3 regions of the Cohnella hongkongensis genome follow, and region 1 is predicted to be linked to each of the others. Evidence: predicted binding sites of a transcription regulator. Region 1 holds the regulator's gene; each other region holds the start of a gene.
The links. The regulator Rex, encoded in region 1, represses fermentation and respiration genes when NADH is low (regulators of the CRP and FNR family bind a similar motif). The targets are predictions, from matches to a motif close to TTGTGAAATATTTCACAA.

Region 1 (10,547 bases):
TCCTTGATGCGCTCCGGATCGAACGCTCCGGAGGATCGCGCCGCCGACTTCGCCACCCAGGCGTTATTCTCCCGGACGACAGCCCACCGCTCCACCCTCGCCGTCGGATGGTCGAAGCCCAAAGCCTCGTTTAACGCGACATTCTCCACCGCGAGCGCATCTGCGTTGGCGGCCCGGTTGGCCGGGGCCAACGTCGGCAGCAGATTTACGACCACTTCGCTTTGGTCGAGCGCGCGGGCGCCGGAGTCCAGCTTCTTCGTCAGAAGAATCGACACGTAATGGTCTCCCGCGTAGAGAAGCTTCTCCGTCATCCGGGCCGGAGAGACTTCCTTTATTTTTTCCGGAACCGTTTTGACCCCGTTTTTGTGGGCGATCAGCTGTTGGGCTCCTGTGCCCGCCGAATCGTCGACGGCTTCGATGTGCCAGAAATTTTGCCCGTAGGGCATCCAGATCCCGGAGCCGCTTCCGATCACCTGCAGCCGCTCGTTCTCGGCAGCGACCACGATCGTCCGATAGCTGCTGCGGTCGCTCGTCTCGTCCTTGCGAAGCCCGATCACGACGGCGGAATGCGGGTTAGGATTTCCTTCGGCCCCGTCGTTCAAACCAGCCGTAGAGGGAGCCTGTTCCGTAGGAACGGCCAATTCCTCCGGCTCCGGCTTGCCGTCGAGGCTGTTCCATCCCCAGACGGCGACGACGGCCGCCAGCACCAGGAGGAAGGAAGCGGCGGCGATTCGCCTCAGGAAGAACGGTCGTCTCTCCCCGCGCTGCGGTTCGTTCAGATTGGCATGGATTTTCCGTCTCAGATTCTCGTCGAACCCTTCTCGAGAAAACGGACCGCTTCTCAGCTGCCTGAACAGCTCCTTGTCATCCATCGCGGTTCGCCTCCTTCATCTTGGATAGTTTCTGACGGGCGTGGAACATTCTCGACTTGACCGTTCCCTCCGTCACGTCCAATATTTGCGCGATCTCCTTTAAGGACATCTGATGATGAGCGTATAAAATGATGACCTCTCTATATTTCCTAGGCAGCTGCAAAACCATCGCCCACATGTCGTTCACGGCCGATTTCTCCATCACGTCCTGCTCGACGGAGTGCCGCTCCCCGTAGTCTTCCACGAAATCCGACAGCGTCACCTTGCGGAAAAAAGCGGATCTCTGAAAGTCGATCGCGGTATTGCGGGTAATGGTCAGCAACCAGGTTTTCACCGAGGCGTCCCGACGAAAGGCATGCATATTGCGAAAAACCTTAATAAACACCTCTTGCGTAATATCGTCGGCGAGATCCCATTTCCGGGTGATGCTGTAGGCGTAATTCCAGACTTCCTTGCCGTAGGCCGTCATCAATTCGTTCAGCAGTCCCTTGTTGTCGTCGCTTTCAACCATATATTTAAGGAAATCGAATTTCCGCTCAGACTCCAATCTTGCCACCTCTAATCCGTTAGACGATTCATAAGCGCACTCGGTTCAATGCTATCATATTTTAAATGCGATTTCCTTCCTTACGGCCGCGATTCGACTTAAATTTACCCAAAATTATGTAAAACCGCGAACGCGGTCATGACCGAAGGGAGAACTGTCCGGTCCGTATCGCCGGACAGCCCGCCCCCCGATCGTCAGGCGGCCTCCTGGGCCAGCATATCGCGAAGCTGCTTGCCGGACAGCGTCTCCTCACTGACCAGATGGTTCAGCAGCAGCTGAAACGAAGCCTTCCGACGCTCAAGCAGCTCTCTCGTTTTGTCCGTCAATGCGCCCAGAATAGCGGCGTTCTCCGCCGACCATTGCTCTTGCGTCAGCGCCTGGGGATGAACGATGCCAAGGTTGGACATGCCGGATTCGATGATCGTTCTGACGATGGAGGTCGCCTGATCGAAGTCGCCCTTGGAGCCCGTGCTGCGGCCTCCGTAGAAGATTTCCTCCGCGACGGCTCCGCCGAGCGCGATCATGATCTGCTCCTCCAGCACCGTCTTCGTGTACAGGTAGCTGTCCTGACGGGGATGATGACGCACGTACCCGAGCGCTTGCCCGCGCGGCGTAAGCGACACCTGCGCGACGCTGTTCGGGCGGACTGTCTCGGCGACGATCGCATGCCCCAGCTCGTGGATCGCCACGCGTTCGCGCTCCTCTCTCGTCGTCTCGCGGTCCATCCGCTCGCCCATCATCACCTTGTCGATCGCCTGCGTCAGATGCGCCGCCGTAATTTTCTCCGCCTCGTCGCGCATCGCATAGATCGCCGCTTCGTTCATGACGCTCTCGAGCTGCGCGCCGGAAAACCCGAACGTCTCCTCCGCCACCTTGGAGAGAGAAGCTTCGTCGTCCAGCGGCTTGTTGCGGGCGTGCAGCTTCAAAATGTGCTCCCTGCCGTTCTTGTCCGGCATATCGACCTGAATGTGGCGGTCGAATCGGCCCGGACGAAGCAGCGCCGGGTCCAGCAATTCCTTCCGGTTGGTCGCCGCGATGAGCAGAACGCGAATCGACTCGTCGCCCTGCACGCCGTCCATCTCCGTCAGCAGCTGGTTCAACGTCTGGTCGTACTCCCGATGCTGGCCGCCGTCCCGTTTGCCCCCGATCCCGTCGATTTCGTCGATAAAAATAATGGCGCTATTGCGCTTCAGCTTAACCGCCTGCTGCCGAGCTTCCTTGAACAGATCGCGGATTCGCCCGGCGCCGACGCCGACGTACATCTCCACGAATTCGCTGCCCGATGCGGCGATAAAGGCGGAATGCGTATACTGCGCCGCCGCCTTCGCCAGCAGCGTCTTGCCGGTGCCCGGAGGTCCGGTCAGCAGAATGCCCTTAAGCGGACGTATGCCCAGCTTCTGAATTTTATCCTTGTAGACGAGAAAATCCAGCGCTTCCTTCAGCTCCCGCTTCGGCTGATCCTGGCCGCCGATATCGTCGAAGGTGAGAAACTCGGGCTTGCGAATCGCCGTCTTCTTGCCTCCGGCCGCCCCCATCGCCATTCCTCCGCGCGAGCGGGACAGCATAAAGACCGCCCCGAACAGAATCAGCCCCATGACCAGAATGGCCGGAGGCAGACCTACGTACAGAAGAAACACAAGCGCGACGAGAATGGAGCCGATGGCCATCTCCCTGCCGTAATTTCCGATTTTACGCATTCGGCCACACCCCCAGCATGGCGGGCTGACGAGGCAGCACGACGAATTTCGCCGCGTCCCCGTCTCTTAGAGAGACGTAGACGTTATTCTCGTCGATGTCGGTCGTCGCCGTAACGCCCGGAAATGGCTCCGAGAGCTTCTCCATCGCTTCCCGGACGCCCGAATATTTGCGGTTCTCCATCGCTTCGGCGACGTCGAACAAGGAATAGCTCCACGCCTTGTCGAGCAGCTCGCTGCCGCGTGCCGTCACCTTAAGCTCCAGCTGTCGGCTGCCGATCTCTCCGGCCCCGTCCTGCTTGATCGTCCGGTACACCTCGCCCAGGTTGGCGCCGGCATCGAGCTCTACGCTGATCTTGACAAGCGAGCCCGTCATATGGACGTCCGCGGCTTCTACGCCCGGTACCGAGACCGCGACTTTGTCGAGCGGCTTCTCGATGCCGTAATGGCGGTAGGCGAACCATCCGCCGAACAGAATGGCGGCCGTGAGCGCCGCCGTTATCGTAATGGGCAGAATTCTGATTTTTTTCATTCGCCGATCCCCCTTGTCTAGTGTCTCTATGCTGTCTGATGCGATCGGGACTGGTCAAATAAGGTCAAACGAACGGCTTGGCCCTATCGAGTACACTAAAAGTATATCAGGAAATGATAGACGAATCGTTAGACGATGTCTGGCAATTCGAGCAAAATATCCTTTAATTTTATTTCGCATATTGAGAACAAATAGGACCATTCAACTGCGCGGCGCTTCACACAGGGGCATATATACGGAAAAGGAACCGTCAAGGATAATTCCTTGACGGTTCCGGCTATCCATCGACAAGAAAGATACGAGGACATTTACTGGGAAGACAATACATAAGTGCGAATAAGCGAGCCGTTCTCGAAAGAATAGAACTCGAGCGACTGGCGCTCTTCGTCGCCGGCGTCCCGGTAACGGATTTCCCATGCGGCCTGGCCGTTAAACCAGGCGGGCATCATCCGGATCGGCTCGGCGCTGTGAGCTTCGGCGAACTTGGCCCGCATCTGCTGCTCGGTCATGTTCTCGCTCGCCTTTTTCCGGACGATCTCCTCCTGCAGCAGGAACAGCGTCCACGCTTCGCCCCCGGCGTCCTCGCCCCTCACGATCCATACCGTATCTTGCCACGTATGCCGGTACACTTCGTCCACGCGGACCAATTCGCCCTGCTCTTTGGCGGCACGGATCGCCTGCTGCTCCCCCCGGCGGTAATCGGAATCGGCCGAACGGACGTACAGCACGAACGATACGGCGACGAACAAAAGAAAGCCGGCGATAAGGATCAGCCATCTGCCGGGAGAAAGAGAAGGCAGCGCTCGCTTGCCTTCGCTTCGGCTCATGTTCATGCCCGCAGCCTCCGATAGCAAGCCTCGGCTTCGGCCATGATCTTCTCCTCGTCCAGTGTGGTCAATCGGCCGTCCTTCAGCAGCTGCTTGCCGTCCACCCATACGTGAACGACGTCGGAGCCTCTGGCGGAGTATACGAGGTGAGACTCGTAATCGGTGCGCGGTACGAAATGGGATTGGGCGATGTTGACGGCGATGATGTCCGCCTTCAGGCCGATCTTCAACTGTCCGGCGACGCCTTCCAGCCCAAGCGAACGGGCCCCGTACAGCGTGGCCATGCGAAGCGCCTCCGCCGCCGGCACGACGGTCGGATCTCCGCTAACGCCCTTATGCAGCAGCGCTGCAGTCGTCATCTCCTGGAACAGGTCGAGATTGTTGTTGCTCGCCGCCCCGTCTGTTCCGAGCGATACGGTCACGCCCGCTTTCAGCAGCTCGGGCACCCGGGCTACGCCGCTCGCCAGCTTGAGATTGCTGATCGGATTGTGGGATACGGCGACCTTCCGTTCGGCCAGCAAGGCGATTTCCTCGTCGTTCAGGTGAACCGCGTGGGCGACGAGCGTCGGTCTTCCGAACACGCCGAGACGATCCAGATGCTCGACCGGACGGCAGCCGTAGTCGCGCACGTTCTGCTCCACCTCGGTCAGCGTCTCGGACATATGGGTATGCATCGGCAAATCCAGCTCGTGCGCCGCCTCCACGAACTTCAAGATATAGTCCGGCGGGCACGTATAAGGCGCATGAGGAGAGATCATGACACGAATCCGGCCGTCCGCCCGCCCGTGCCATTCCCGCGCGAATCCGATCGCGTCCTCCAGCTTGGCCTTCTGCACGTCTTCCGGACATAAGCCGATGACGCCTCTCGTCAGGCTGGCTCTTAAGCCGGAATTCTCCACCACTTCCGCGACGCGATGCATATGGTCGTACATGTCCACGAACGTCGTCGTCCCGCTCTTGATCATCTCGGCGGCGGCCAGCGCCGATCCCCAGTAGACGTCGTCTCCGGTAAATTTAGCCTCGGTCGGCCACATATGATTTTGCAGCCAATCCTGCAGCACGAGATCGTCGGCCATTCCTCGCAGCAGCGACATCGCCGCATGGCCGTGCGTGTTTACGAGACCGGGCATAAACAGCAGTCCGCTGCCGTCCACAATCTCTGTCGCTTGATCGGCTTCCTCCGGCGGCGCTTCCCCTTCGCCCATCCGGGCGATGATTCCGTCCTCCGCAACCAGCCAGCCCTGGAATACGGGCAGCTGCTCGTCCACTGTCACGAATAGGCCCTGTCTGATCAACAGCCGGGTCATGATTTCACTTCCCTTTCTCTCTCATCCTCATGAGCGTCCATATAATAAGCCAGGCTCAGCAGCTCGGCGGTAAAATCGGCGTTATGAATGCGAACGCCGGGGGCCGCCTTCAGAACGACGGGAGCAAAGTTCAGCAGCCCCTTAATGCCGGCGGCCACGAACTGGTCGGCGACGTTCTGCGCCTCACCGGCGGGCACCGTAATGATGCCTACGGCAATGTCGAGCTTCCGAACGGTGTCGGCAAGCTCCTGCATCGGCTGAACCTTAAGATGATTAATGGAGGAGCCCGCTTTGCTCTGATCGGCATCGAACACCGCCACAATCTTCATATTGTCTTTAATGTACATGTTGTAGTTGCACAAGGCGCGGCCCAGATTGCCGGTTCCGACCAGAGCGACGTTCATCGTTTTGTCCAGCTTTAAGATTTGGCGGATTTTCTCGATCAGGTAATCGACGTTATAGCCGACGCCTTTGCGGCCGAACTCGCCGAAGTAGGCCAAATCCTTGCGGATCTGGGCGGGATTGAGATCCAGCTTCTCCCCCAAGTCCTGCGACGATACGGTCTGAATGTGACTGAGGCTGAGTTCGTTCAGATAACGCAAATAAATCGGCAGCCGCCTGACGACGGCTTCGGATATTTTCATCGGCTTCATCGCATGTCCCCTCTCTTTTGCCCTGCGGCTAACGGTTTTTCCCCGTCCTCTTCCGATTGCAGCCATTGCGTAATTCTTGCCGACATGCCGGCTAGCGGCAAATGCTCCATTTTCGGACCCGGCAGCGAGTACAGAAAATATTTGCCGTAGCTCGTATCGATGACTCTCGTATCGTACAAAATGACGATTCCCTTGTCGCTGGCCGTTCGGACCAACCGCCCGAAGCCCTGCTTGAACTTAATGACCGCTTGCGGCAGCGACAGCTTCATGAACGGATTCTGATTCTCGGCCTGCAGCTTCTCGGACTTGGCCTCGGCCACCGGATGGTTGGGCGGCTGGAAAGGCAATCTCACGATCGCCAGACAGGTAAGAGCGTCGCCGGGCAGATCGATGCCCTCCCAGAAGCTGCTCGTGCCGAGGAGCACCGAGGCCGGCCGCTTCATGAACTGCTGCGTCAGCCGGCTTCTGCTGCCGTCGTCCACGCCCTGTCCGAGCACCTGAATGCCGGCCGGCTCGAGGAGATCCTTAAGCGGGCCGTAGACGTTCCTGAGCATCCGGTAGGAGGTGAACAGCACCAGCATTCTGCCGCCCACCGTTCTGGCCGTTTCGTGAAGCGAATCGATCAGCGCCCGGACGAAGCCCGCTTCCCCGTCCCTGCCTTTAATTGCCGGGAAATCCCGCGGAATAAGGACAAGCGCCTGTTCCCGATAACGAAAGGGAGACGGAAGCATCGCCGTTCTCAACCTCCCGTTCTTCTCCGCATCGGACAATCCGAGCTGTTCGGTCACATATTTGAAAGACTTGTCGATCGTCAGCGTCGCGGACGTCATAACGACGCTCGACTTCTTGTCGAAGACGCCTTCCTTCAGCAGCTCGCTCACGTCCGCAGGAGCTCCGTACACGCTGACGGAGCGATTGCGGTACTGGGAGTTCCCTTCGGCCCAATAAACGAATTCGGGCCGCCCCAGCGTCACGAAAGACTGCGCGTCGGCGCGAATGTTGGCCAAGTCCTTCAGCACGCCGCCCAGGTCGGTCAGCAAGCCCTGCATGCCGAGCTCGTCCGACTCCTCGCGGATTTCGGCCGCCAGCTTCTCCAGCGGACGTATCAAGTCGGACAGAAGCTGAATGACATTGTTGCCGTCTACGCTCAGCGCTTCCCATTGCGGAGGAAGATCCGCCGGCTTGATTCGCAGCGTGAAGGCGCCGGTCTCGTCGGCAGGGGCCCCCGTGGCAAGCATCGCGAACAGCGCCTCCATCCAGCGATCCCAGGCTTCGCGAATATCTTGAACCTTGGGCGCAAGCAGCTCCAGCTTCTCCGTCCAAGCTCCCGCACGCTCCGTTCCCATCGCAGCCACGTCTCCGATCAACTGCGGCAGCAGGCCGGTTCGAGCGTCCTTCCACATCCGCTGCAGCGGAATGAGCAGGGAGGAATAGGACGTTTTCTGACCGAGATGACTGCTCGCTACTTCCTCCAGATGATGCGCCTCGTCTACGATCAGCCGGTCGTAGGCGGGAAGCAGACGATGATCGGCTCTCATATCGGTGAACAGCAGCGCATGGTTCGTGATAATTAAATCCGCCTTGCCCGCTTCCTGGCGGGCCCTGTGGTAGAAGCAGCGCCTGAACCACGGACATGCCCGATTCAGGCAAGAGGCCGCGTCGCTGGCGACGGCCGCCCACTCCTCGCGGTTGCGCCCTCCGACGTTCAGCTCCTCCGATTCTCCCCGGGTCGTCTCTCCGAGCCATACGGTCATGCCGCCGCGAACGACCGCATCCTCCTTGCCCAAGGCATGCTCCGGAATTTGCTGCCGGCTCTCGAACTTCCGGAGACATAAATAATTGCTTCTGCCCTTGAACACCGACGCCTTGAAGGGCATCGGAAGCACCTGCTGGAGAAGCGGCAGGTCTCTTTCCCGAAGCTGCTCCTGAAGCTGGATCGTATGAGTGCTGACGACGATTTTTTTATCCTCTTTCCGTCCATAATAGAGAGCGGGAAGCAAATAGCCGAGCGACTTGCCAGTTCCCGTCCCCGCTTCTACCAGCAGATGGGAGTCTTCACGGAGCGCTTCGTGCACTTCGCGGAACATAATGTCCTGCCCCTCCCGCGGCTCGAAGCCCGGAAATCTTGTCTTTAACCGGTCGCTTACGATCGCGAGATAGCTCTCGAAATCCATGTCCGTCCATTCGTCGGAAGCTGGAGGCGCCTCCTCCTCTTCGCGAAGCGAAGCCTGCTCGTCGCTCCAATCTCCGACATTCATGGCGAACTGGCGAAAATGGTGGATCCCTTCTTCCGGAATCGGCGGCTGGGCCTCTCGCCGGGCCAGCGCGTCCGCGATCAGCCAGCCGATATCGTGCCGATCGGGATCGAACAGCGCGTTCAGGCGCTGAAGCGTAAACATCGGCAGCTTTCTCAGCTTGTCGACGCACAGCCTGAACAGCTCGGCAGTCGCCCGCGCATCGCTGTCGGCCTGATGCGGCCGGTCGTGATCAATGCCCAGCGACTGCGTCAGAGATGTCAAAGAAAAGGAAGATTGCGTCGGAAAGACGAGCCGGGCCAGATCGACCGTATCGATTACCCGACCCGCAAACGGCAAATAGCCGCTCCGATCGAGGGCGGCCTGCAGGAAATGGACGTCGAAGCCCGCGTTATGGGCAACGAGCACGACGTCCTGAAGCAGCGGAACGATATCGTTCAGCATCTCCTCCAGCGCCGGAGCGTCCGCAACGTCCGCATCGGTAATGCCGGTGAGGCGGGTAATTTCCTGCGGGATCGGTTTGGAGGGACGCACGAAGCTCGCATACGTGGAACAAACGGTTCCCGTCTCGTCAATGAACGCGAGTCCCGTTTGGATAATTTCATCTTTGTCGGACGACATGCCCGTCGTTTCAAAATCGAGCACGGCAAATTTCATTCCAGACTTCCTTTCCGTCACGCCTGCACGAGCGATTGCAGCTCCGCGCTGCCGAATTGCAGCTGAATTTGAGTATTCCCTTGAGTCACCGACTGAAGGTTGGCTTGCGGATCGTGAAAGCTGGGATCGGCATCCATAGCTTTGCGAAAATAAGTTTCCGCCCGGTCCAGATGGGCGTAGACCGCCTGAATGCATCCGAGCGCGTTATAAGCGATCGCCCGCAGCCGATTGTCTTCCGCAACGGCGGCAATCAGCTGAAAATGCCTCTGGGCTTCGCTCCAGCTTTTCAGATGCATCAAGGACATCGCCAGAAACAGCCGGGCGAACAAAAAGTCCGGGTCGTCGGCGATCGTCTGCTTCAGCTGATCGGACGCCTGCTTGAACATCTGCAGCTTAAAATAACCTTGGCCCCGGACGTAAGAAGCGAGCATTCTTTGCGGCTCGGGAACGACAAGCTCGGCTTGCTGCTGAAGATCGCGAAAGGCTCCCATCTTATCCTCGAATTGAAGCCATAACTCAATCATATCATCACTTAGCGTTTTGAGCATGTCCCATTGTTGCCGACAGACGATTTTTTCGTCTGCGGTCGCTTGCGGATAACGCAGGATGAGGTCGTCGAGCACGTCGTTCAACGTCGCAAACCATTGCTGGATCATGTTACTCCCCCTTGATCGCAAAGTGATACCGTACTGCTCATTCTGCGTTCCGCGGGGGTGTTTCATACGCCTTACAAAACGGTCGAATGCGGTTCTTCCGCCAACAATTTGACAACGCGATTGCCTTCGCCCATAATCGCCACCCGGGGGTGATGGTTGCGGGCCTCCTCGTCGGAGAACAGACCGTAATTGATGATGATCACCTGGTCGCCCGGCTGCACGAGCCTGGCTGCCGCTCCGTTCAGACAGATGACGCCGGAGCCCCTCGGGCCCGGAATGACGTAAGTCTCGAATCGGGCTCCGTTGTTGTTGTTGACGATCTGAACTTTCTCGTCGGGCAATAGATCGACGAGCTCCATCAAATCCTGATCGATCGTGACGCTGCCTACGTAATTTAAATTAGCCTCCGTCACCGTCGCGCGATGGATTTTCGCCTTCATCATTTGTCGAAACATGGTTCAACACCTGCTTCCTTGGGATTTAACAGCCGATTGTCGATCAGGCGCGTGCTTCCGAACCGGACGGCAAGGGCGATCAGGAGGAGGCC
Region 2 (10,547 bases), on a different contig from region 1:
TTTCTCCCGTTCTTTTTTTGAATACTTTGCAGAAATAGCTGGGGTCGATGAAAAACGTTCTAGAGATGACGTCCAGATCGATCGGCTCCGCGTAGCGGGTATTCATGTACAACAGGATGCTGTCGATCTGTCCGCCGCCGGCAGGCTCGAAGCTTCTGTCAAAATGTGCCCGAACGCGCTGGAACGTTTCCCCGAACCAGCCTCTGCGCCCGGCCAGCGTATCGTGCCGTCTCATCCCGTCCGGCGATAACGCGCCCTCCTCCTCCAGCTTTCCCCGCGCGATCCCGATTTCCCCGAGCGCCTTGCGGACTTCGTATAACAGCTCGGCGCAGACGCGATAGACGTCCTGCGGAGCCAGTCCCGCGCGGCGGATTTCCTCGAAAAACTCGTCCAGCTCGCCCAGCATAGCCGCTTCGTCGTTCTCGCTTACGGCTGCCAGCAGCCGCCTTGCCTGCTCCTCGGGGTCCGGCAGACGACCCGCGCTCTCCCGCGGAAGCGTGTGGAAGGCAATGACGGCGCCGACTCCTTGGAACAGCTTGTGCCGCAGCGCAAACTCCGCCTGCCGGCTAAGCTCCGGAAGCCCGGACAGCACACCGGCCTCCGATACGCCGATCGTCGGAGCCGCCCCCAGCCGCTCCTTGATGTTCCCCATGCTCTCGTCCAAACACTCGCCGACCCGCCGCTCGAGGTCCTGTCCGCCGCCAAACAGCAAAGTCGCGGCTCCTTCCTCGCAGGCCATGTACAGACGAATCCCCTTGCGCTTGCAAACCTCCGCCAGCAGCTCTGTCAGCTTGTCCTCGTCAGGCAGCGGCCCCTCTCCTTGCAGCAGTGCCACCTGGTAGCAGGCGTCCGTCAAACCGAGATCGTAATACGCCAGCTTGTCTTCGCCGATCGACGAGGGGGAGACTGCCCCGGAGACGAGATCCCGAATGAGCTTTCCTCTTACGAGGGAGAAGCTTTCCGTTGCGGCGGATCGCAGGGTGTTCCAGTCCGCCTCGTTTTTCTCGAGACTCTCGATATGCGCCCGAATGCCCCCCAGCACGGATACCAGCTCCTTCTCCTCGACGGGTTTGAGCAAATAATCGGATACCCGGCTCTTGAGCGCGCGTCTGGCGTACTCGAATTCGTTAAACCCGGTCAGCACGACAAAATGAGGCGTCATCCCGTCCCGAAGACAATCCTCGATCATGTCCAAGCCGTCCTTGTACGGCATTTTAATGTCGGTCAGCACGACCTCGGGCTTCAACGTCCGAATCGCCTCGATGCCTTCCTCTCCGTCCCTGGCAGTTCCGACGATGCGAAAGCCCATATCCTGCCAATCGACGAATTGCTCCAAGCCTTTGATGATCATCGCGTCGTCATCGACGATAAGAACCGAATGCATCGCTATTCCTCCCGTTGAGTTTCGGTTTGTTGTCTGCCTCGCGGTATTCTCGCCGTCACGCACGTATAGCCGTCCGGCTCGCTGTCGATCGCCAATCCGTAGGACTCGCCGAAGTGCAGCCGCAGTCTGCGGTGAACGTTGATCAACCCGATATGCTCCTTGTCGCTGCCCGGATCGTCCAGATTGCGCTTGATTTCCGCAAGGCGCTCCGGTTCGATGCCGGCCCCCTCGTCCCACACCCGGATCAGCACGTCCTCGCCGTCCTCGCGGGCGGTTATCGAGATCCGTCTCGCCCCCCGTCTGCGGTTGATGCCGTGCTCGATCGCGTTCTCTACGAGCGGCTGCAGCACCAGCTTCAGGATTCCGACGTCCTGCAGCGGCTCGGGAACGTCGATCCGAACGTCCAGCCGCTCCTCGTACCTCAGCTTCTGCAGCTTGATATAGCTGATCAGGTACGCCAGCTCGTCGGCCAGCGTCGTACGGCCTTTCCGGTCGGATATGATATACCGGAACAGATGGCCGAGCGCCTTGATCATCTCCGCCGTTCCGGGGTCCTTATTGACGACGGCGAGCATGCGCACGGATTCAAGCGCATTGTATAGAAAATGCGGCTTGATCTTGCTTTTCATGGCGTCGAACTCCGCCTCCCGCTTCATCAGCTCCACCTGGTGAATCCGGTTTTTCGTTTCGTTCAAGTCCGCTACCAGCCGATAGAAGCCTTGCCCGAGCCCGGCAATCTCGTCCTGCCGCGCGGGCGCCGGCAACGGCCAGAAAGCGAAGTCGCCGCTGGCGATCCGCTGCTTCACTTCTTTGGACAGCCTCTTGAGCGGCAGCGTCATCCGGTGGGCCAGCAGCGCCGCCAGCAGGAACGCCCCGACGACGCAAAGGCCGGTGGACAGCATGATGATTCGCTTGATGCGGGTCTGCGTCTGCTGCATCTCCTGGAACGGAGAGGAGACGATCAGGCTCCAATCGCTGCCGGGGAGGTCGTCGAACACCGTCAGCCGATTGGCTTCTCCCGGCTCGTAGATGCCCGCCAAATCCAGCTGCCCGCCTCTCCTCGCCCCGGCAAGCGTGCCGGAGGCAAGCGATTGGCCGACCGCGGCTTCGTCGGTGCCGGAGATCATGAGCCCGTTCCGGTCGGAGACCAGAATTTCAGAGCCGTTCGCGAGATTAACCGCCGAATTGATGCTGGAGAAATCCCGCTCGGCGAAGGCGATCAGCACATAGCCGAGGTTGCGGAAGGACTCCTCCGCCTTGACGAACTGCTTGACCTTGCGAGCGACGAAAATATACTTGCCGTTATGAGTATAGCTTCCCCAGTAAGGCTTGCCGTCCAGCCGGTTTACGGCGTCCTGCCAGTCGGGTTCGGCAACCGAGGCGGGCAGAAACGTATTGCTGCCCGAGTAGGTTTTGTCTCCGTTGAGGTTAACGATGGCGATCTCCTTGGCGCGGACCCCGTGGATTTTCAGCTCGTAGAGCTGCTTCTCGAGAAGATTGGCGGCCGTTATTCTCATCTGGACGCTGCCTCTTCCGTCCGTCTTCAACAGGGGATCGATGATAGCCGAATTGGTCATGATCATCAGCGCGGCATCCGCCGCTCCGCTCATGAAGCTCGCCACATTTTCCTTGGAATGCTTCAAAGCGGTTTCCATCATGTCCATGCCGTTGCGATGAATCATCTCGGAAAATTTATTGATGGTAAACACGGAAATGATCGTTGTCGGGGTAATGATGAAGACCAGCAGAAGGATGAGAATTTGCGAACGCACGCTGCCTCCGATCATCCGTCTTGTGAACACTGGGAGGATCACCTCACTCTGTAAGCGCTGTCATTAAGCCGATGCCGTTAATGCAGATAAGTATAGCAGGTCACGCGGGTTTCGGATACTGTGAGGTTCCGGAAAAACGAACAGCGGCCGATAGGAACGCGACGGTTGGCGACGGCCAGAAGCAGACCGGTTTCCTGCTCAAGCAAACACGCCGTCGGCGTCCTCTAGACGCAGAAAAGCCGGCCCGCGGGCCGGCTTTCGTGTACTTATATGGTTTGTACGATGCGGATCAGGATTCCCCTGTATCCGCAGGCGCTCCGGCTCGTCTTTCGACGAGTTTACTTTGCCAGCGCCCCTTCTCCGGTTGTCGGATTTTTCGGCTTGCGGTGGAAGAGGCGGTCGACGCCTTTATGAAGCAGCGGGAGCACGTAGCGGTCAAGTCCGAAGCGTCCTGCGTTCGTTCCGGCGGCGAAGACCAGCAGGCCCAGAAGCAGGAGCCAAGGGTTCGTGCTTACCGTTCCGGCGAAGAGGAACATGAAGTTCATCAGCAGTCCGAAGAATGCGGCCGTCAGCGTCAGCGTCCCTAGGATGAGGCCCAGTCCGACGAGGAATTCTCCCCAAGGGATCATAATATTAATGAGCTTGACGTTCGGCAGGGCGAAGTGTTCCAGGAACGCTTGGTAGGTCGGGTAGACCGCCTCCCCCGTCGCCTTGTCGACGATCGGGTTGTTAATCGCGTTGTTCAGGAAGCCTGCCGCGTTAAACGGCGTTTCGCCGGTCAGTTTATGCCATCCGGCCGTCAGCCAAGCGTACCCGACTACGAATCTGACTATCGTGACGATGACTGCGGCGATACGGTTTTCTCTCCAAAATTTCATCATGGTGCTCACTCCCTAATGGGTTTGTAGGTTGCGGAGATTCTCTTACGTTCGATTATCCGTTGGTCTGTATCGTCCTATTCGCCGATGCGCGAGATCGATGGGTTGACATCGGGATCACCATCCTCATTGGCTGTCTGTCTTTCTGTCTTTATTGTAAGGCCATTTTCAGATTAGGATTGTGATTAAAATCACAAACTAGGGCGAGTTCATTAGGATGACACATTTCATGAAGACGTCCGTCTATTCGAAGGCTCAACGTGCCGTCCCTGAAGCCGACTTGTCATGTGGGGAGCCCGCATAAGGCCGAATTTCTCTAAAAACGCCGTCGGCGTCCTCTAGATGCTAAATCGCGCTTTTGTCGGAGGGGTTTCAGATAAGAATAGCGCATTTTATAATTTTTAAATGACCGAGAAAAAGGACCTCAGTCCCCGCTTCGGAGTGAAAGTTGAGGTCCTTTCGCGTGTGAGTCGGGAGATCGGCGAGTCGTGGGTGTTTCCGCTGTACCGCAAGGAGCATCCGCTTAAGCCGGCGGTACGTTCATTCGACCGCGCCCGAACGCAGTGTTTTCGTGTGCGCGTGCCGGAGGGACATCGATTCGATCCCCTCGTTGAATGACGTTAGGTTCAAGAGGGTATAAGCAGCGGAGCAAACAAGCGGTCCGTACGAGCGGATAGAGAGAATGGAGCCCTTTTAGTTTAGAGTTTCTTAAAACCATATGCGGAACAACTCATCTTTTCGCGCAAGGAGCGACGAAGGTGCCCTTGCCCTGAATTCGGACGACGACACCTTCGTCCGCCAGCCTGTTCATCGCCGTCTTAACGGTCATTTTACTAACCTGGAATTGCTGCACCATCTCCGCCTCCGACTTCACCAAATCGCCGGGCCGAAGCTCCCCCTTGCCGATTCTATCTTTGATATCGCGTTCGATTCGTTCGTATTTGAAAATACCGTTTTTTTTCTTCATAATCGATCACCCCCATTCTTATTTTTATTTTAAAACATACCAAATTGATTATGTAAAGTATAAAATAAATCAATTATAATTCATTACGTAAGCGCTTGCAAAAAATCGAGAGGAAGGATGAGAAAATTGAGGAGAATATTCAGGTTGTCCAGAATCGGCTTTACGGTCGTACTCGCCTGCATGATTGCCTTCTCGACCGCTTCCGCTTTCGGTCCATCGACGATGTACACTTCCCCGAACACCAATCCTAGCCCGGGGTCGCTGTATCCGCGCGTGCTTACGCTCAAGCACAACGGGATATACAACGGCCGAATGCTGGCAACGTTCGAGAGATACGTTAACGGAACACCGACTTTCCCCATTTATGAAAGCACGAACGGAGGCGTCAGCTGGACGCAGATCTCCCAAGTCGCCGATACCGTGAACGGATGGGGATTGAGGTATCAGCCCTTCCTCTTCGAGCTTCCGCAGGCGATCGGCAGCATGCCGGCCGGCACGATTCTCTGCTTCGGCAACTCGATTCCGAACAATCTGTCGCAAACGAAGCTGGATCTGTACAAGAGCACCGACCGGGGCCAAACGTGGACGTTCGTCAGCTCGATCGCCTCGGGAGGAGCGGCGCATCCGAACGGACAAGAGGATCCGGTGTGGGAACCGTTCGCCCTCGTCTATAACAACAAGCTGATCGTTTATTATGCCGACGAACGAGATCCGAACCACAACCAGAAGCTCGTTCATCAGACGTCGACGGACGGCGTCAATTGGGGGCCCGTCGTAGAGGATATCGCGCTCGGCAACAAACGTCCGGGCATGCCCGTCATCGCCAAGCTGGGCAACGGTAATTATATTTATACTTACGAGTACGGCGGCGCGCCGGAGGCCAATTTCGCGATTTACTACAAAATCTCTTCCAACCCGGAAAACTTCGGAGCGGCCAACCAGCCCGGCACGGTACTCCGAACAAGGGACGGCGTCGTTCCGACCAGCTCGCCGTACGTCACGTGGCTGTCCGGAACCGGACCGAACGGGACGATCGCCGTATCCGCTTATTCCAGCTCGGACATTTACCTCAACTCGGAGAACGGGGCCGCCAACAACTGGACTCGCGTCAGCAGCCCGGTTCCGGGCGGCTATAGCAGGGCGCTGGAGCCGCTGGCCGACCAGCACAGCCTATTTATCATTTCGAGCGGAGCTCTGCCTAACGGCAGCAATCGCAACTCCGTCGTATACGGAAGCTTGGATATCGGAGACGGCAGCCTGATCAAGCGCCTGAAGTCGCATTCGCCGTCCAACTACTTCGTCAGGCACTACGAATTCGCGGCGCGCATCGATCCGGATCCGATCGCGACCATCAACGATTCCAGGTTCCGGATCGTGCCGGGACTCGCCAATTCGTCCGGCGTCTCGTTCGAATCGGTCAACTTCCCGGGCTATTACTTGAGGCATTACAACTACGCGCTGCGATTGGAACGCAAGGACGGCACGTCCCTCTTTAATCAGGACGCTACCTTTAATCGAGTGGCCGGATTGGCGGATTCGTCGAAGTCGTCGTTCCAATCCTACAACTTCCCGACTCGTTATATCCGGCATTACGACTATCAGCTCCGCATCGATCCGATCAGCACCGCGCAGGAGAGAAGCGATGCGACCTTTGAAATTCAGTAGCCGCAAGCCCAACGCCCTCGGCATTCGCTGACAGAGAATCGCGTGCGATAAAAACGGGAAGTGTAAGGCGAGTCTGATGCCTTCACTTCCCGTTCCTCTATTTTGTTCCTGCTACTCCTGCACCCTTAGAGAAACCGCGACCTTAAACAAATCGCCGTCGACGTCAATCGTCAGATCGCCTTCATGAAGGTCCACGATCGATTTCGCAATGGCCAGCCCCAGGCCGGAGCCTTCCGTATGACGGGAAGAATCCCCTCGTTTGAACCTCTCGAACAGCTCCTCCCTATTTTCGCTGATTTCATATTTGGACACGTTCTTAAACGAGATTGTCACATGAGCGCCCGACGTCTGGATCGTAATATAGACGCGCGAGTTTTCCAGCGAGTACTTCAGGACGTTCCCGATTAAATTGTCGAAAACGCGAAACAGCTTCTGCCCATCCACGAAGGCGTATACCGGAGCTTCCATATTGGGCAGCCGGAATTGAAGTCTGGAGGCCTTGATCGCGCTATCGTATTCTGCAAGCGTCTGCTGCAGCAGCTGGACGAGATCGACTTTTTCCTTATTTAATTCGACATTGCCGCTGGCCATTTTCGACACCTCGAACAGATCGTCGATCAGAACCTTTAACCGCTGCGACTTCTGATCGATAATTTCCACATAGGCGATTCTGTTCTCGTCCGAGACCTCCTCCTTCTTCAGCAGCTCGGTATACGTAATGATAGAGGTCAGCGGCGTCCGAAGGTCATGGCTAACATTGGTGATCAGCTCGGTTTTGAGACGTTCGCTCTTGGCTTGTTCATTCTGCAGCTTGGATACTCCTTGCTTTAATACGTTAATGTTTTCCGCAAGCGTGGCCAGCACGGACGTTCCCGACACCCCCAGATCCGGACCCAGCTTGCCGACAGCGAGCTCATTCGTCTTTAACACGATTCGATTAAAGTACCCGATTTTCTTCATCAGGACCATCAGGAGAGGGAACCCAACGGCCGCAAGCAGCACAAGATAGACCGCTATAAAAAAGGGATCCACGATCGTCATTAACGCCGCTAAACCTAAACCGAATACGATCGTTAATACGATAAACAACTGCACCCCGGTGCTCGTTTGGAGAAAAGCGTCTTTCAAGCTGCTCTTAACTTGACGTATTAGTGCCGTTACACTCTGCCAAGCCCTATTTAAGAGTGCGCTGTGCCATTCCTCTTGGATAGACGGCCAGGCCTTCATTCGCGCCGCCATTAGCTTTCCCTGAGCCAGCGTGATCATTAAACCCGCCGATGCCGCCGCCATGGCGATCAACATCCTCCAGCCGGAGTCGAAGGGATTATTCACGACATGAAGGAACCGATCGGTCATGGAAAACAGGAAATAAAGAGTGATCCAGCCTGTCAGGACGATCCCTGCGACACGCACATCGATAGGAAGCTTATTGTAAAAGGACGCCTCACTTTCGACTGCGGCAGGCACAACCCTGATCTTCTTCCTGGCGAAAAGACAAAGGAGAAGAGAAACGATACTCGCTAAAGTATAGGCCCACAACCCCATTTGTTCTTGTTGGTACTTATCGTACTTGATCGAAAGGGAGCTGGACGAGGGCAAATCCTTAGGGACCGCAATCTCCCCCTTGAACGGAATGAGCGAGCCCGCTCGTTGATCGTATGGGCGCAGCCAATAAAAAGACTCCGAATTTTCGGTGGGGATCGAATAGCTCGAAATCGATTTCATGTTCTGGGAGTTCAGCTTGTTTGTCATCGCCTCTCCATCGGCCAGAACGAGATTCGTATAGACCCGATCGGACAGGCTGCTTGTAAAATAATATTGAAGCTGTCCCTTGTAGCTTAGAAAATCCAAGTAATACTGCTCTCTTCCTTGGTAATACTCTTCTACCCTCTTTTCCTTTTCAGCGATAATCTTTGCCCTAGCGTAATCGTCGCTTTTGAAAATCTGAGCGATCTCCTCGATCTTTCGATCTCGTTCCGCCAGGTAGATCTCCGCTGCGTCTGGGTTATTCGCCGATTCGGCTTCATGAATCAGAGGTTCATACTCGTCTTTGAGGATGGTCATTTGATTCGTTAGATTTCCAAACCCGTTGCGATACTCCTCGATCTCCTCTTGCGTTACCGTCAGCGATTGCTTCGCTTTCTCCAGCGGAATATGGTTAAGCTCAAACATGTTGAGATATTGAGCAAAAAGGTCGAGCTCGTGGCGAAATTGCGGCGTGTGAAAATAGTCGCGATGGACGTAGCTCGAGCCGTAAGTGGATACGATGAGAAGCCCGCTCAGGCCGAAGGTAACCAGCAACCCCCACACGCCAAAGCTTAATCTACTTTTCCATTTTGTAGCCAATTCCCCACACCACCTTTAAATAGGTTGGATTTTTCGGATCGATCTCGATTTTCTCGCGAATATTTCTAATGTGGACGGCTACCGTATTTTCCGCGTTAAAGCCCGGCTCCTTCCATACCCCCTCGTAGATTTCACCGATCGAGAACACCCGGCCGGCGTTCGACATCAGAAACTCGACGATTTTGTATTCGATCGGGGTCAGCTTGACCGGTTCGCCATGAACGGTAACTTCTTTGGCCGATTTGTCCAAGGTCAGGCCCTTCAGATCAATCACTTTCTTCATGCCTTCGTAGGAGCCCAGCGTCACATATCTTCTCAGCTGGGATTTCACGCGAGCGACGAGCTCCATCGGATTAAACGGCTTGGTCACATAGTCGTCCGCGCCGACGTGGAGACCCAATATTTTGTCGCTGTCCTCGCTCTTGGCGCTCAGCATCAGGATCGGAATGTTTTTCTTCTCGCGAATCCTGGACGTTGCGGCAATTCCGTCGAGACGGGGCATCATCACATCCATAATAATAAGATGAATCCGATGCTCGTTAATGAGATCCAGCGCCTCAACCCCGTCCTTCGCTTTCAGTACCGTAATGCCCTCATTTTTCAAATAAATCTCGATAGCGTCCCGTATTTCCTTGTCATCATCCACAACGAGCACGAAGAAATTCTCCATCCTTCACTCCACTTTTCCTAAGTCGTCTTTCCATATCTTAATCCTAAGCGGTAAATATGAACATCCGTGTAGGATAATTATGAAGAAGTTATTAAGGTTTTGGGGGGTGCCTTTTCCGTGATGAAATATTCGATGTTTAGCATTCATTCGCTGACTGCATCGCCGAATACCGTGATGATATGCTGGACAATACAAACGCGGCAATGATGGCGATGAGTACGCCGAGTATCCCGAACCAAGTAATGGATGCAAGAGAAACATGGTTAACGATCAGCCCGCCGATTCCTGCGCCGAATGCCATGGCAAGCTGCATCATGGAACTGTTCAAGCTCAGCATGACGCCCGAGGATTCAGGAACGAGCGTAACCAGGTTGAATTGCTGTGCCGGAGCGGATGACCAGGCGGCAAAAGACCAGAGGATCAAAATGGCGAATACGGCAATGACCGACTGTCCGACGAAGGATAGCAAAATCAACGAAATGACGTGAAGCACCATCCCTGCAACGAGTGTAAATAGAATGCCACGTTTATCCGCGCTGTAGCCGCCGACTTTCGACCCTATCAAGCTAGCAATGCCGAACACGAGCAGGGCTGCGCTAATCAATGATTCATCTAAATGAGTCACCTCTAGCAGAAATGGGGAGAGGTAGGTATAGGCGAGGGAATATCCTCCTAACCAGAAAAAAGTAATCGCCAATGCAGCCAAAACCTGAGGTTTTTGTAACAAGGCTAATTGCTTGATCAAACGAACAGGCTTGTCGCCCTGAATACGTGGAAAAACTGCAGCAATGACAAACATGGCCATAACCCCGACAATTGCGATGGCCAGAAATACTGCTTTCCAGCTAAAAGCCGAGGCTATCAT
Region 3 (10,547 bases), on a different contig from region 1:
CCGCCAGCTTCACCTTGGCCGGCGTGTTCAGCCGTTCGAACTCCTTCTCCAGCCGAATGCCCATCGAGATGGAGTCCTGCGTTCCGAACCGGCAGAACGTCGAGCCTACGCAAGTTTTGACCGTCCGGAGCGTTTTTCCGTAGGCGTGGCCCGACGGCATATCCAGCTCCTCCCACATTCTCGGCAGATCCTCTTTCTTCACGCCCAGAAGATCGAGCCGCTGGCCCCCGGTAAATTTCACCATCGGCACGTCGAACTTCTCCGCCACCTCCGCGATTTTTTTCAGCTCCGCCGGAGAGGTGACGCCGCCGTAGATTCTCGGAACGACCGAGAACGTGCCGTCCTTCTGAATGTTGGCGTGGTATCTCTCGTTCGTAATTTTGGACTCCTTCTCGTCCTTATACTCTTCCGGCCACAGCATGCCCAGATAGTAGTTCAGCGCCGGCCGGCATTTTGAGCAGCCTTCGGGCTGGCTCCACTCCAGCACGTTCATGACTTCCTTGATGCTCTTCAGCTTCATCCGGCGGATCTCCGCGACGATCTCGTCTCTGCCCAGCGGCGTGCACCCGCATATGCCTTCCTTGACGTCTACCGCATTCTCGCCCGCATAGATGGCGAGCAGTCCTTCGACTTGCGGCTTGCAGCCGCCGCAGGAGCCCGAAGCTTTCGTGCAAGCTTTAATCTCCCCGACGCTCGCGCACCCTTTATTCAGAATCGCTTCCGCGATCGCCCCCTTGGATACGCCGTTGCAGCCGCAAATAATCTCGTCGTCCGGCAGCTGCTTTAACCGTTCCGTCGGATCGGAACCCGGCTGTCCCGGAGCGATGCCCAGCAGCAGCTCCTTCTCGCGGCCCTTGACCGACTCCCCGTTCTTCATGACGGAGTATAGCTTCGCCCCGTCTCCGGTATCCCCGAACAGCACCGCTCCGATCAGCTTGTCGTCCTGCAGGACGATTTTTTTGTATACGCCGTCGACCTCGTCCTGATAGCGAAGCGCCCGCGAGCCGGCAGGCTCGTCGTAGCGTCCGGCGGAGAAGACGTCCACCCCGGACACCTTCAGCTTCGTCGAGGTGACGGAGCCTTCGTAGCCGGCCGTCTCCGCTCCGGCAAGCCGCTTGGCCAGCACCGCTCCCTGTTCGTACAGCGGGGCGACGAGTCCGTAGGCGATTCCCCGGTGCTCCGCGCACTCTCCGACCGAGTACACGTCCTCCGCGCTCGTCTCCAGCCAGTCGTTGACGACGATTCCCCGATTGACCTCGATCCCGGCCGACTTCGCCAGCTCGACGTTCGGTTTGATGCCGACGGCCATCACGATCAGATCGGCGCTCGCTTCCGTGCCGTCGGAGAACGCCAGCCCCGTCACTCGCTTCCTTCCGAGAACGGCGCTTGAATTTTTGCGAAGCAGGAACTTCATGCCCTGCCGTTCAAGCTCGCTTTGCAGCATTTTCGCCGCCGTTTCGTCCAGCTGTCTTTCCATCAGGTAGCCGTTAATGTGCACGACCGAGACGTCCATGCCGAGATGAAGCAATCCCCGCGCCGCTTCCAGTCCAAGAAGGCCGCCGCCGATGACGATCGCGTTCCTGATCTTCTTCGACGCCTCTATCATCTTCTCGCAATCGCTAATATCCCGGAAGGCGATGACGCCCTCCTTGTCCGCGCCCGGCAGCGGCAGCATAAACGGATTCGATCCGGTCGCCAGAATAAGCTTGTCGTATTCCAGCGCCTCGCCCCGATCCGTCGTCACTTGTTTCTTTTTCGTATCCAGGCTCGTCGCCCGATGTCCCGCAAGCAGGCGAATGCCGTTCTGCTCGTACCAATCCCAGTCGTTCATGACGATCTCCTGCAGAGTCGCGCCTCCGGCCAAAACGGACGACAGCATGATCCGATTATAATTGGGATGCGGCTCTGCCCCGATAATAGTCACCTCGTACGCTTGAGGGGCCAGCTTCAGCAGATGCTCGATCGTCCTCACGCCGGCCATCCCGTTTCCGACAAGCACCAGCTTTTTCCTCGCGTTATTCATCATCATTTCTCCTCTCCCTCCCGAATGCCTGAAACTCAAGCAAAAACGGCTTTGGCGTCCTCTGGACGCAGAATCGCGTTTTTGTCGGAGGCGATCCATCTAAGGATAGCGAATTTGACCCTTTCTGAATCACTTAAAAAGCCCGCCTTCGCGCTTCGCGGATCAGTCATTCCGCGAATTCCGAATAGCAGGCTCCATTGCCGCTTGAGCGAGTACCTCGTTGTACTCCTCGTTATAAAAATGAATAGGTTGATGGTCTAACTATACAATATCGGTCGATCTCACGTCAATATACCTAACATAAATTTATTATTGTGAACGATAGACAGCAGAGCCCTCGTTATGTTATAAAATTTACGTGAGATTACATGACATATTGATTGGATCCACAGAAATGAGGGGGGGGTCGACATATGCGTTCCTTGTTGGTAATTCACGACCGCGCTCCGGCGGCAGAGAGGCCGCTTGCCCCTTCTGCTCAGGCACGCCCCGAATCGACGCTTCGCTCGCACGGCTATTTCGTATTCGGAACCTCCTCCAAGGACCAGGCCGCTCACCTCATCCGGGACGCGGATGCCGCGATTATGCAGCTTCCGATCCATTCGATCCACGCATGGGGCGACCGCCTGCTTCAGTTCAAAGCCTTGCCGCTGCTCTGGTGGTGCGACGAAGAAGCCGCGGCCCAATCTCTGGAAGCTTGCGAGGACGACATTCCGATCGACGGCCTGCTGACGCCCTCCATGACCGGCTCGGAAATTCATTGGGCTCTTCACATCGGGGCGAAGCAATTTATGGAGCGAAGGCAGTGGCTGAGCGAGAGAGAGCAGCTGCTCGGCCGTATCGAAGAGAGAAAATGGATCGATATCGCCAAAAAAATTTTATGCGAAATCAAAAACGTAACCGAATCCGAAGCCTACGATATTTTGCGCAAACAAGCGATGAACGAGCGCAAAAGAATGGTGGACGTCGCCACTTCGATCGTCAAGGTGCATCAGCTGCTGCAAGAAAACAAAGAGAGAGGGACGAGGCGGAGATGATCGCATGGTTAAAGGAAGTCGGCAGAGGCAAGCGGGGAGCCCGCGATTTGACCTATGAAGAAAGCCTGCAAGCGGCGGAGGAAATTATGAGCCTGCGGGCGACCCCCGCTCAGATCGGCGCGTTCCTCATGGCCGAGCGGATCAAAATGGAGAGCGTCGAGGAGCTGAATGCGTTCGTCGACGCGTGCAGACAAGCCGCCTGGCGGGAGACGCCGCTCGAGGAAGGAATCGACTGCGCGGGCCCTTACGACGGCCGCAAAAAGTCGTTTTACGCCTCCTTCGCATGCGCGTTCGTTCTCGCCGCTGCGGGACTGCCGGTCACTTTGCACGGCGCGGGCTCTCTCCCGCCCAAATGGGGAATCACGCTGCACGATCTGTTGGGCGAGCTCGGCATTCGTCCGGACGAACTGCCTCGCGAGACGATCGTAGCGGCGGCGAAGAGGACGGGTCTTCTGTACGCGCCGGCGGAGCGGTGGTGCCCGCCGCTCGGCCGGCTTCGCCCGATCCGCGAGCAGCTCGGCATGAGAACGGCGCTGAATACGGCGGAGAAGCTGATCGACTACGGCCGCTCTCCCTATCTCGTATTCGGCGTCTATCACAACACCGTCTTCGATCGCCTCTCCCGCCTGATGACTGCGCTGGAATACCGCAAAGCGCTGATCGTGCAGGGCGCCGAAGGCTCGGAGGACCTGTTCGTCGACCGGCCTACGCGCACTTATATCGTAGAGCGGGGCAGCGCCAGCTTGAACGTCGTCAGCCCCGAATCGTGGGGACTCGACACGCCCGTTCCGGACGTCGAGTGGACGGCCGCTTCGCAGATTGGAGCGACCGAAGCCGTTCTTCGCGGAGAAGGCCACCTGGCGTTCATGAACCAGGTGCTGCTGAACGCGGCGTACCGCCTTCATCTCGCGAACCGGGTCGGCTCCGTCGAGGAAGGGCTCTATACCGCCAAATCGATCCTCGAGCAAGGCAGGGCGCGGGACACTTACGAACGGTGGCGGGCGCTGCTCCAGCCGTAAAAAAATACGAATGGCGCCGCAGGGAGCGTTCCCTGGCGGCGCCATTCGCGCTATGGCTCTCCGGCGGCTGATTCGGCCGATCCGCTCGCTCCGGCCGCAGCGGCTCCCCCGCGTCCTTCAGGATGGAGCTCCTCCTCCAACGCCTTTTTCGCTTCCGCGAACCTGTCGTCGTCCAAGATCACGTACGGACTTTTCCAGGTGCCCGTCAGCGGAATAAAGCGAATATCGGAACGATTGATGCCGAAGTACGTCGTAATGATGTTCTCGATCTGCGATGCCGGAATGTCGGTTCGCAGGTTGTTGCCGACCGCGTTCAGCAGACCGTCGACCTTCGTGACGCTGCCGAGAGACTTCATCTTGTCGGCGATCGCGCCGAGCACCTGATTTTGCCGCTCGTTGCGCTGAAAGTCGCTCGATTCCGCCGTCGGCTTGAAGCCTTTGTTGGAATTGGACTGCCGATAGCGAACGAAGCCCAGCGCCTGCTCCCCGTTCAGCTCCTGTTCGCCCTTCACCAGATTAATATCGGTGCCGTCGACGGAATCCATATACCTCATATCCTGATCCACGGTCACCTGAATGCCGCCGAGGGCGTCCACAACGTCGACGAACCCCTGGAAGTCGATCACAGCGGTGTAATCGACCGGAATTCCGAAGAACCGGGACAGCAGCAGCCGGGTTTCGTCCTGCGCATATCCGGCAAGCTTCTCCTTCTCCAGCTTCTCCGTATTTTTCCCGTACATGTAGAAAGCGGCGTAATACCCGTTGGCCTTATGCCTCTTATACCCGTCCACCTTCAAATCGCTGTCCCGCGGAATCGAGACGATCGTCGCCGTTTTCGTCCGGGGATTAAAGGCGGCCACCATCATCACGTCCGTATTCATGCTGCCGGTCGCGCTGCGGGTGTCGAGCCCGAGCAGCACGAACGAGATCGGCTTGACCTGCGCCCGCTCCTCCTTCGGGATCGCGGCGGCGACGCCGGTGCCGTCGTTCGGCTTGGCGATTTTGGCCAGATTCGGCTTATAGGAGCCGAAATACAAATACGCCACGTATCCCGCCAGCAGAACGATGATCAGACCGAGCGACAGAAACAGGAGCCTGCCCCAGCGGAGTTTTCTTCCCGGCTTTTTCGAGGCTTTAGGAGCGGAGCCGCGTCTGCTTGAACGCGACGGAAGCGGTGTATGCTGGCTCAATCCTGATCCTCCTCATCCTCTGGATTGAATTCCGGTCCGCAGCCGGAGGACCCGCCGAACATCTCCCGATTCAGTTGCTCCACGGCTTCGCGGTCGAACCAGACCGTGCGCGAAGCGCCGCCTTCCTCCGCGACATAAGTTATGTATACTTTGTGTTCGTCCGTCGAGCCGACATCGAACGACGTCAATCGATGGTCCTCCGACAAAATTTGCGTGAAAAAGGCAAGCGTCTCCCTGGCCGCTTCGTCGTCGGGTCGTTCGGAGACGATCCATTTCATCTGCAGCCAATAAAATAAAGCATCCATCAGAGACACGGCAGGCTTCCTCCTCTTCTCTGCAGCATCCGGACAGTCGGCGGCGCCGGCGGCGGGTTAACCGGCCGGCGGCGCCTCGCCGTCCTTGTTCTTCCGATGAGCCTTGCGCTTGTCGTAAAGCTGGCGAAGCCTCAGCAGCAGCATCATAGCCACCGCGACGCCCATGCACTGGATGATCGGAAGCTTGTCCAGCTGCAGCAGCAGCAGCACGAGGCAGCCGAGCGCCAGAACGATATGCACGACAATCTCCTTCAGAATCGGGAGTCTCCCGACTCTGAAGACGGAATTGAAAATGTAAATCGTACAGGCGACAATCAAAATGTAGGAAATGATCGGGTGATCGTGAAACCACTGTTGCATGGAAATCCCCCTTTCGTGCGTGGCGGGCGATTAGACGCCCGACTCGGCCATGCGGCGATGCTTCTCCGCTCTGTCGCGCTCGCTCTTGTTCAGCAGCTTCTTGCGAAGACGGATGCTCTTCGGGGTAATCTCGCACAGCTCGTCGTCGTTCAGGTATTCGAGCGCTTCCTCGAGCGACATCAGGCGAGGCGACTTCAGCTTAACCGTCTCTTCCTTGTTGGCGGTGCGAATGTTGTTCAGCGCCTTCTCCTTGCAGATGTTGACGATAATATCGTTATCGCGGGTATGCTCGCCTACGATCATGCCCTCGTACACGTCTTCTCCCGGCTCCAGGAACAGTATGCCGCGATCCTCGACCGACAGCATGCCGTACATCGTCGATTTCCCCGTCTCGCTGGCGATCAGAACGCCCTGATGCCTTCCGCCGACCTGGCCGCCGACGACCGGTCCGTAGCTGTCGAAGGCATGGTTCATGACGCCGTAGCCGCGCGTAAGCGTCAGGAAGTTCGTCCGGTAACCGATCAGCCCGCGAGCGGGAATGAGAAACTCCAGACGCACCTGGCCGTTGCCGTTGTTAATCATGTTGACCATCTCCGCCTTGCGCGTTCCAAGGCTTTCCATAACCGCTCCCATGCTTTCTTCGGGCACGTCGATCAGCAGTCGCTCGATCGGCTCGCTCTTCACGCCGTCGATCACCTTCAAAATAACCTCCGGCTTGGACACCTGCAGCTCGAATCCTTCGCGGCGCATGTTCTCGATCAGAATGCCGAGATGGAGCTCGCCGCGTCCGCTGACGATGAACGCGTCCGGGCTGTCCGTCTCCTCGACCCGCAAGCTGACGTCGGTCTCGATCTCCTTGAACAGCCGCTCGCGCAGCTTGCGGGAAGTGACCCACTTGCCTTCGCGTCCTACGAACGGGCTGTTATTGACGAGAAACGTCATCTGCAGCGTAGGCTCGTCGATGGACAGCACCGGCAAAGGCTCGGGATGCCCCGGATCGGCGATCGTCTCGCCGATGTTAATCTCCTTCAAGCCGGCGATCGCCACGATATCTCCGGCGGCCGCCTCCTCCACCTCGATCCGCTTGAGACCCTGGAAGCCGAACAGCTTCTCGATGCGAGCCTGCTTGACGGCGCCTTCGCGATCGATGACGGCCACCGCCTGGCCTTGCCGGATATGGCCGCGATTCACGCGCCCGATGGCGATACGGCCCAAATATTCATTGTAATCGAGCAATGTGACGAGAAACTGGAGCGGATCGTCCGGATTTTCCTTCGGAGATGGAATATGCTTCAGAATCATTTCGTACAGCGGCTCCATCGTTTCCTTCAGATCGTCCGGGGAATAGCCGGCGATGCCGTTCAGCCCCGAAGCGTACACGACCGGGAAATCCAGCTGCTCGTCGGAAGCTTCCAGCTCAATGAACAGCTCCAGCACTTCGTCGACGACTTCGGCGGGGCGGGCGGCCGGACGGTCGATCTTGTTCAGCACGACGACCGGGGTCAAGCCTTGCTGCAGCGCCTTGCGAAGCACGAACTTCGTCTGCGGCATGCAGCCCTCGAACGCGTCGACCACCAGCAGCACGCCGTCGACCATTTTCATGATTCGCTCGACCTCGCCTCCGAAATCGGCGTGTCCCGGCGTATCGACGATGTTGATCAGCGTATCCTTGTAGTTGACCGCCGTGTTCTTGGCCAGAATCGTAATCCCGCGCTCCCGCTCAAGATCGTTGGAATCCATGGCGCGCTCCTGCAGCTGCTCGTTGTCGCGAAACGTGCCCGACTGTCGCAGCAGCTGGTCTACCAAAGTCGTTTTGCCATGATCGACGTGGGCGATAATGGCGATGTTGCGAATTTTGTCTCTCGAATGCATACTTCCACTCCTTGTAGTCTCTGTTAGCGCTCCATGATCTGCAAGCGGATCAACCGCCCGTTAAGGTGCTTCTATTTCACAAAACAAAACGCCGACACGAGGCCGACGTTAATCACCATCACCGGTACGATCGACACAGCGCGCATGAGAATGCCGCTGGTCCTCATCCCTTATATTATACGCTACGTTCGCCGAAAAGCCAATCCATTTCTATCCACTCCGGCAGCTCCAAAGCCTCTTCACCAAATCTTCGGTCTGCGGATGACGAGCCATGCGCCGACGCCGATCAAAGCGATCGCAATCAAATAGATGCCCCACGTCCACAGCAGCGTCATGAGGAAGAACAGCAAAGACAGGCCGGCGATGCCGATGGAAGCGAGCCACAGCTGTCTGGAACGGTCGAATCCGAAAATGTAATACTCGTAAAGTCCGACGGCGATCGCGAACGGAAACAGCGGCCAAAGGTATTTCAGCAGCCCCCATCCGAACCAATTGCCGATCAGCAGCACGATAGAGACGACGGTGAGGATGCCGGCCGGAATAAGCGCGATCGACGGAACGATTCGGCCGAAATAGAGCACATGAAGCAGCACGCCCGGGATCAGCACGAACAAAGGCCAGAACACCGCGCCGATAAACGCGAATACACCCAATTTTCCTAGAAGAATGATTAATCCAACAGCTAAAACTCCAACTCCGACGGCTGCGGACTGTCTGTTCACGATCGCTCCCCCACTTCATTTCTCTGTAGCTCACGTTCCGGTAACGAAGCGTGACAGCTTTTCCTTTAGTTTAATGGAAGTCGGGGCAAAAAACCAGTTGATGAAAGCAAAATTTTCCCTAAAGATTCCCCTGCCGAAGGCGCGGCTAATGGGATTGCCGGCTGCGTCTGCGCATCAGCAGGACGACGACGAGCAGCGCGGCGACCGCCAGCAGAGGCACGAGCTTGTCGGAGTCGGCGGGAAGCAGGTGCCTGTACGGCTCCCAGGCGGGATCGCCCATCGCCATCTCCGCCGCAGTGTATCCCAGCAGGCCTCCTCCCAGATAAAGCAAGCCGGGCAGTCTGTCCAACAGGCGCATAATAAACGAGCTCCCCCAAATAATAATCGGGATGCTCATGACGATGCCGATAATCAGCAGCGCCGTATCTCCGTCGGCGACCGCCGCTACGGCCAGCACGTTGTCCAGACTCATGACGAAATCGGCCACGACGATCGTCCATACGGCGCCGGCCAGCGTATTGGCCGCCTGCGTGTCGGCCGACTTGTCCTTATGGTCCATAAGCAGTTGGTAGGCGATCACCAGCAGCAGCGCAGCGCCTGCCGACTGCAAATAAGGAATGTGGAGCAGCGCGATCGCCCCGAGCGTCAGCACGCAGCGGAGCACGACCGCTGCCGCCGCTCCCCACCAGACGGCCCGCCTTCTCTGGTTAGGCGGCAGCCGGCGTCCGGCCATAGCGATGACGATCGCATTGTCGCCGCTGAGCAGCATATTGATCATCACGATTTTCAGAAATACGAGTACGGATTCCATCATTCCCATTCGGCACTCCCCCTCTAACCAGATTTATGTACAAGCCGAGGGGGTTATGAGCTGTAAATTTTTTGAATCCTTGGCGGGGCCGGAAGCGGCGGATTCCGAGCCGGCAGCGCCGTCACGACGGGCCAAAGCCGCGAATCGCATGTTGCGACTCGCGGCTTTGGCGTTAAAACCAGGCGTCCTCGGGACGCTCCGAAGCGTCGTCCCCGGAAGGCCCGTCCTTCAAGACGACGACTTCCGTTCCTCGCACGGCTTCATCGATCAGCCGCTCGAGCTCGCCGCCCATCATCGCTTCGGCCCTCTCCACGATCTTCAGGTTCGGATTAATGGCCGGAGATTTCGGCACGAACAGCGTGCAGCAATCTTCGTAAGGCAGAATGGACGTCTCGTACGTGCCGATCCGCTCGGCGTAGCCGATAATATCCTGCTTGTCCATCATCACCAGCGGACGCAGAAGCGGGAGAGCCGCGGAGCGGCCGATGACGTTCATGCTGCCCAGCGTCTGGCTGGCCACCTGTCCGAGACTGTCTCCGGTGACGATCGCCAGCGCTCCGTTCTGCTCGGCTAGCTTCTCGGCGATCCTCAGCATGCTTCTTCTCATCAGCGTAATGATCAGATTGTCGTGACCGGACTGCGCCAGCTTCGTCTGAAGCTCCGTGAACGGCACGAGGTGGAGCCGGATCTTGCCGCCGTAGTAGGCCAACCTCTTCGCCAAGGCGACGACCTTGTCCTTCGCCTGCTCGCTCGTATAAGGATAGCTGTGAAAATGAACCGCCTCCACCTTCAGCCCCTTGCGCATCGCCATCCAGCCGGCTACCGGGCTGTCGATGCCTCCGGACAGCAGCAGCATCGCTTTGCCGTTCATGCCCAGAGGGAAGCCGCCCGCTCCCTTGACGACCTCGCAGTAAATATAAGCCAGCTCCTTCTGAATATCGATCTTCAGCTCGACGTCCGGATGATGGACGTCGACCTTCAAATCCGGCGTATTCCGCAGCACGTGCGACCCGACCAGATGGTTCATCTCGGGAGAGCTGTGCGGGTACGACTTCCAGCCGCGATTGACCGACACCTTGAACGTCCTCGGCCTTGCGCTCAGCCGGCGAATCAATTGAAGCGAATGCTCGCGAATGGCTTCCAGCTCCAGCTCCGAGCCGATGACCGGACTGAAGCTCATAATGCCGAAAATGTCCTTA

Region 2: the regulator Rex is predicted to act here: its motif matches at 4,214-4,231, upstream of ACFO3S_RS26595 (DoxX family membrane protein).
Region 3: the regulator Rex is predicted to act here: its motif matches at 2,146-2,163, upstream of nirB (nitrite reductase large subunit NirB).

What each region holds. Positions count from the first base shown of each region.
Region 1 covers NZ_JBHSEP010000003.1:400,741-411,287, forward strand. Annotated here, with positions in the region: gene ACFO3S_RS07315 (hypothetical protein) at 1-872, opposite strand, end outside; gene ACFO3S_RS07320 (RNA polymerase sigma factor) at 865-1,419, opposite strand; gene ACFO3S_RS07325 (AAA family ATPase) at 1,614-3,107, opposite strand; gene ACFO3S_RS07330 (hypothetical protein) at 3,109-3,645, opposite strand; gene ACFO3S_RS07335 (cell wall elongation regulator TseB-like domain-containing protein) at 3,954-4,478, opposite strand; gene ACFO3S_RS07340 (amidohydrolase) at 4,475-5,779, opposite strand; gene ACFO3S_RS07345 (redox-sensing transcriptional repressor Rex) at 5,776-6,432, opposite strand; gene dinG (ATP-dependent DNA helicase DinG) at 6,429-9,344, opposite strand; gene ACFO3S_RS07355 (hypothetical protein) at 9,362-10,000, opposite strand; gene panD (aspartate 1-decarboxylase) at 10,072-10,455, opposite strand; gene panC (pantoate--beta-alanine ligase) at 10,440-10,547, opposite strand, start outside.
Region 2 covers NZ_JBHSEP010000031.1:34,091-44,637, reverse strand. Annotated here, with positions in the region: gene ACFO3S_RS26605 (response regulator transcription factor) at 1-1,384, opposite strand, end outside; gene ACFO3S_RS26600 (cache domain-containing sensor histidine kinase) at 1,387-3,186, opposite strand; gene ACFO3S_RS26595 (DoxX family membrane protein) at 3,495-4,037, opposite strand; gene ACFO3S_RS26590 (GntR family transcriptional regulator) at 4,765-5,001, opposite strand; gene ACFO3S_RS26585 (AbfB domain-containing protein) at 5,146-6,666, shown strand; gene ACFO3S_RS26580 (sensor histidine kinase) at 6,778-9,012, opposite strand; gene ACFO3S_RS26575 (response regulator transcription factor) at 8,990-9,682, opposite strand; gene ACFO3S_RS26570 (MFS transporter) at 9,819-10,547, opposite strand, start outside.
Region 3 covers NZ_JBHSEP010000009.1:118,150-128,696, reverse strand. Annotated here, with positions in the region: gene nirB (nitrite reductase large subunit NirB) at 1-2,023, opposite strand, end outside; gene ACFO3S_RS14140 (ANTAR domain-containing response regulator) at 2,437-3,060, shown strand; gene ACFO3S_RS14135 (anthranilate phosphoribosyltransferase) at 3,057-4,079, shown strand; gene ACFO3S_RS14130 (LCP family protein) at 4,130-5,269, opposite strand; gene ACFO3S_RS14125 (hypothetical protein) at 5,266-5,574, opposite strand; gene ACFO3S_RS14120 (YlaH-like family protein) at 5,641-5,943, opposite strand; gene typA (translational GTPase TypA) at 5,974-7,815, opposite strand; gene ACFO3S_RS14110 (hypothetical protein) at 8,055-8,468, opposite strand; gene ACFO3S_RS14105 (TerC family protein) at 8,683-9,357, opposite strand; gene thiI (tRNA uracil 4-sulfurtransferase ThiI) at 9,521-10,547, opposite strand, start outside.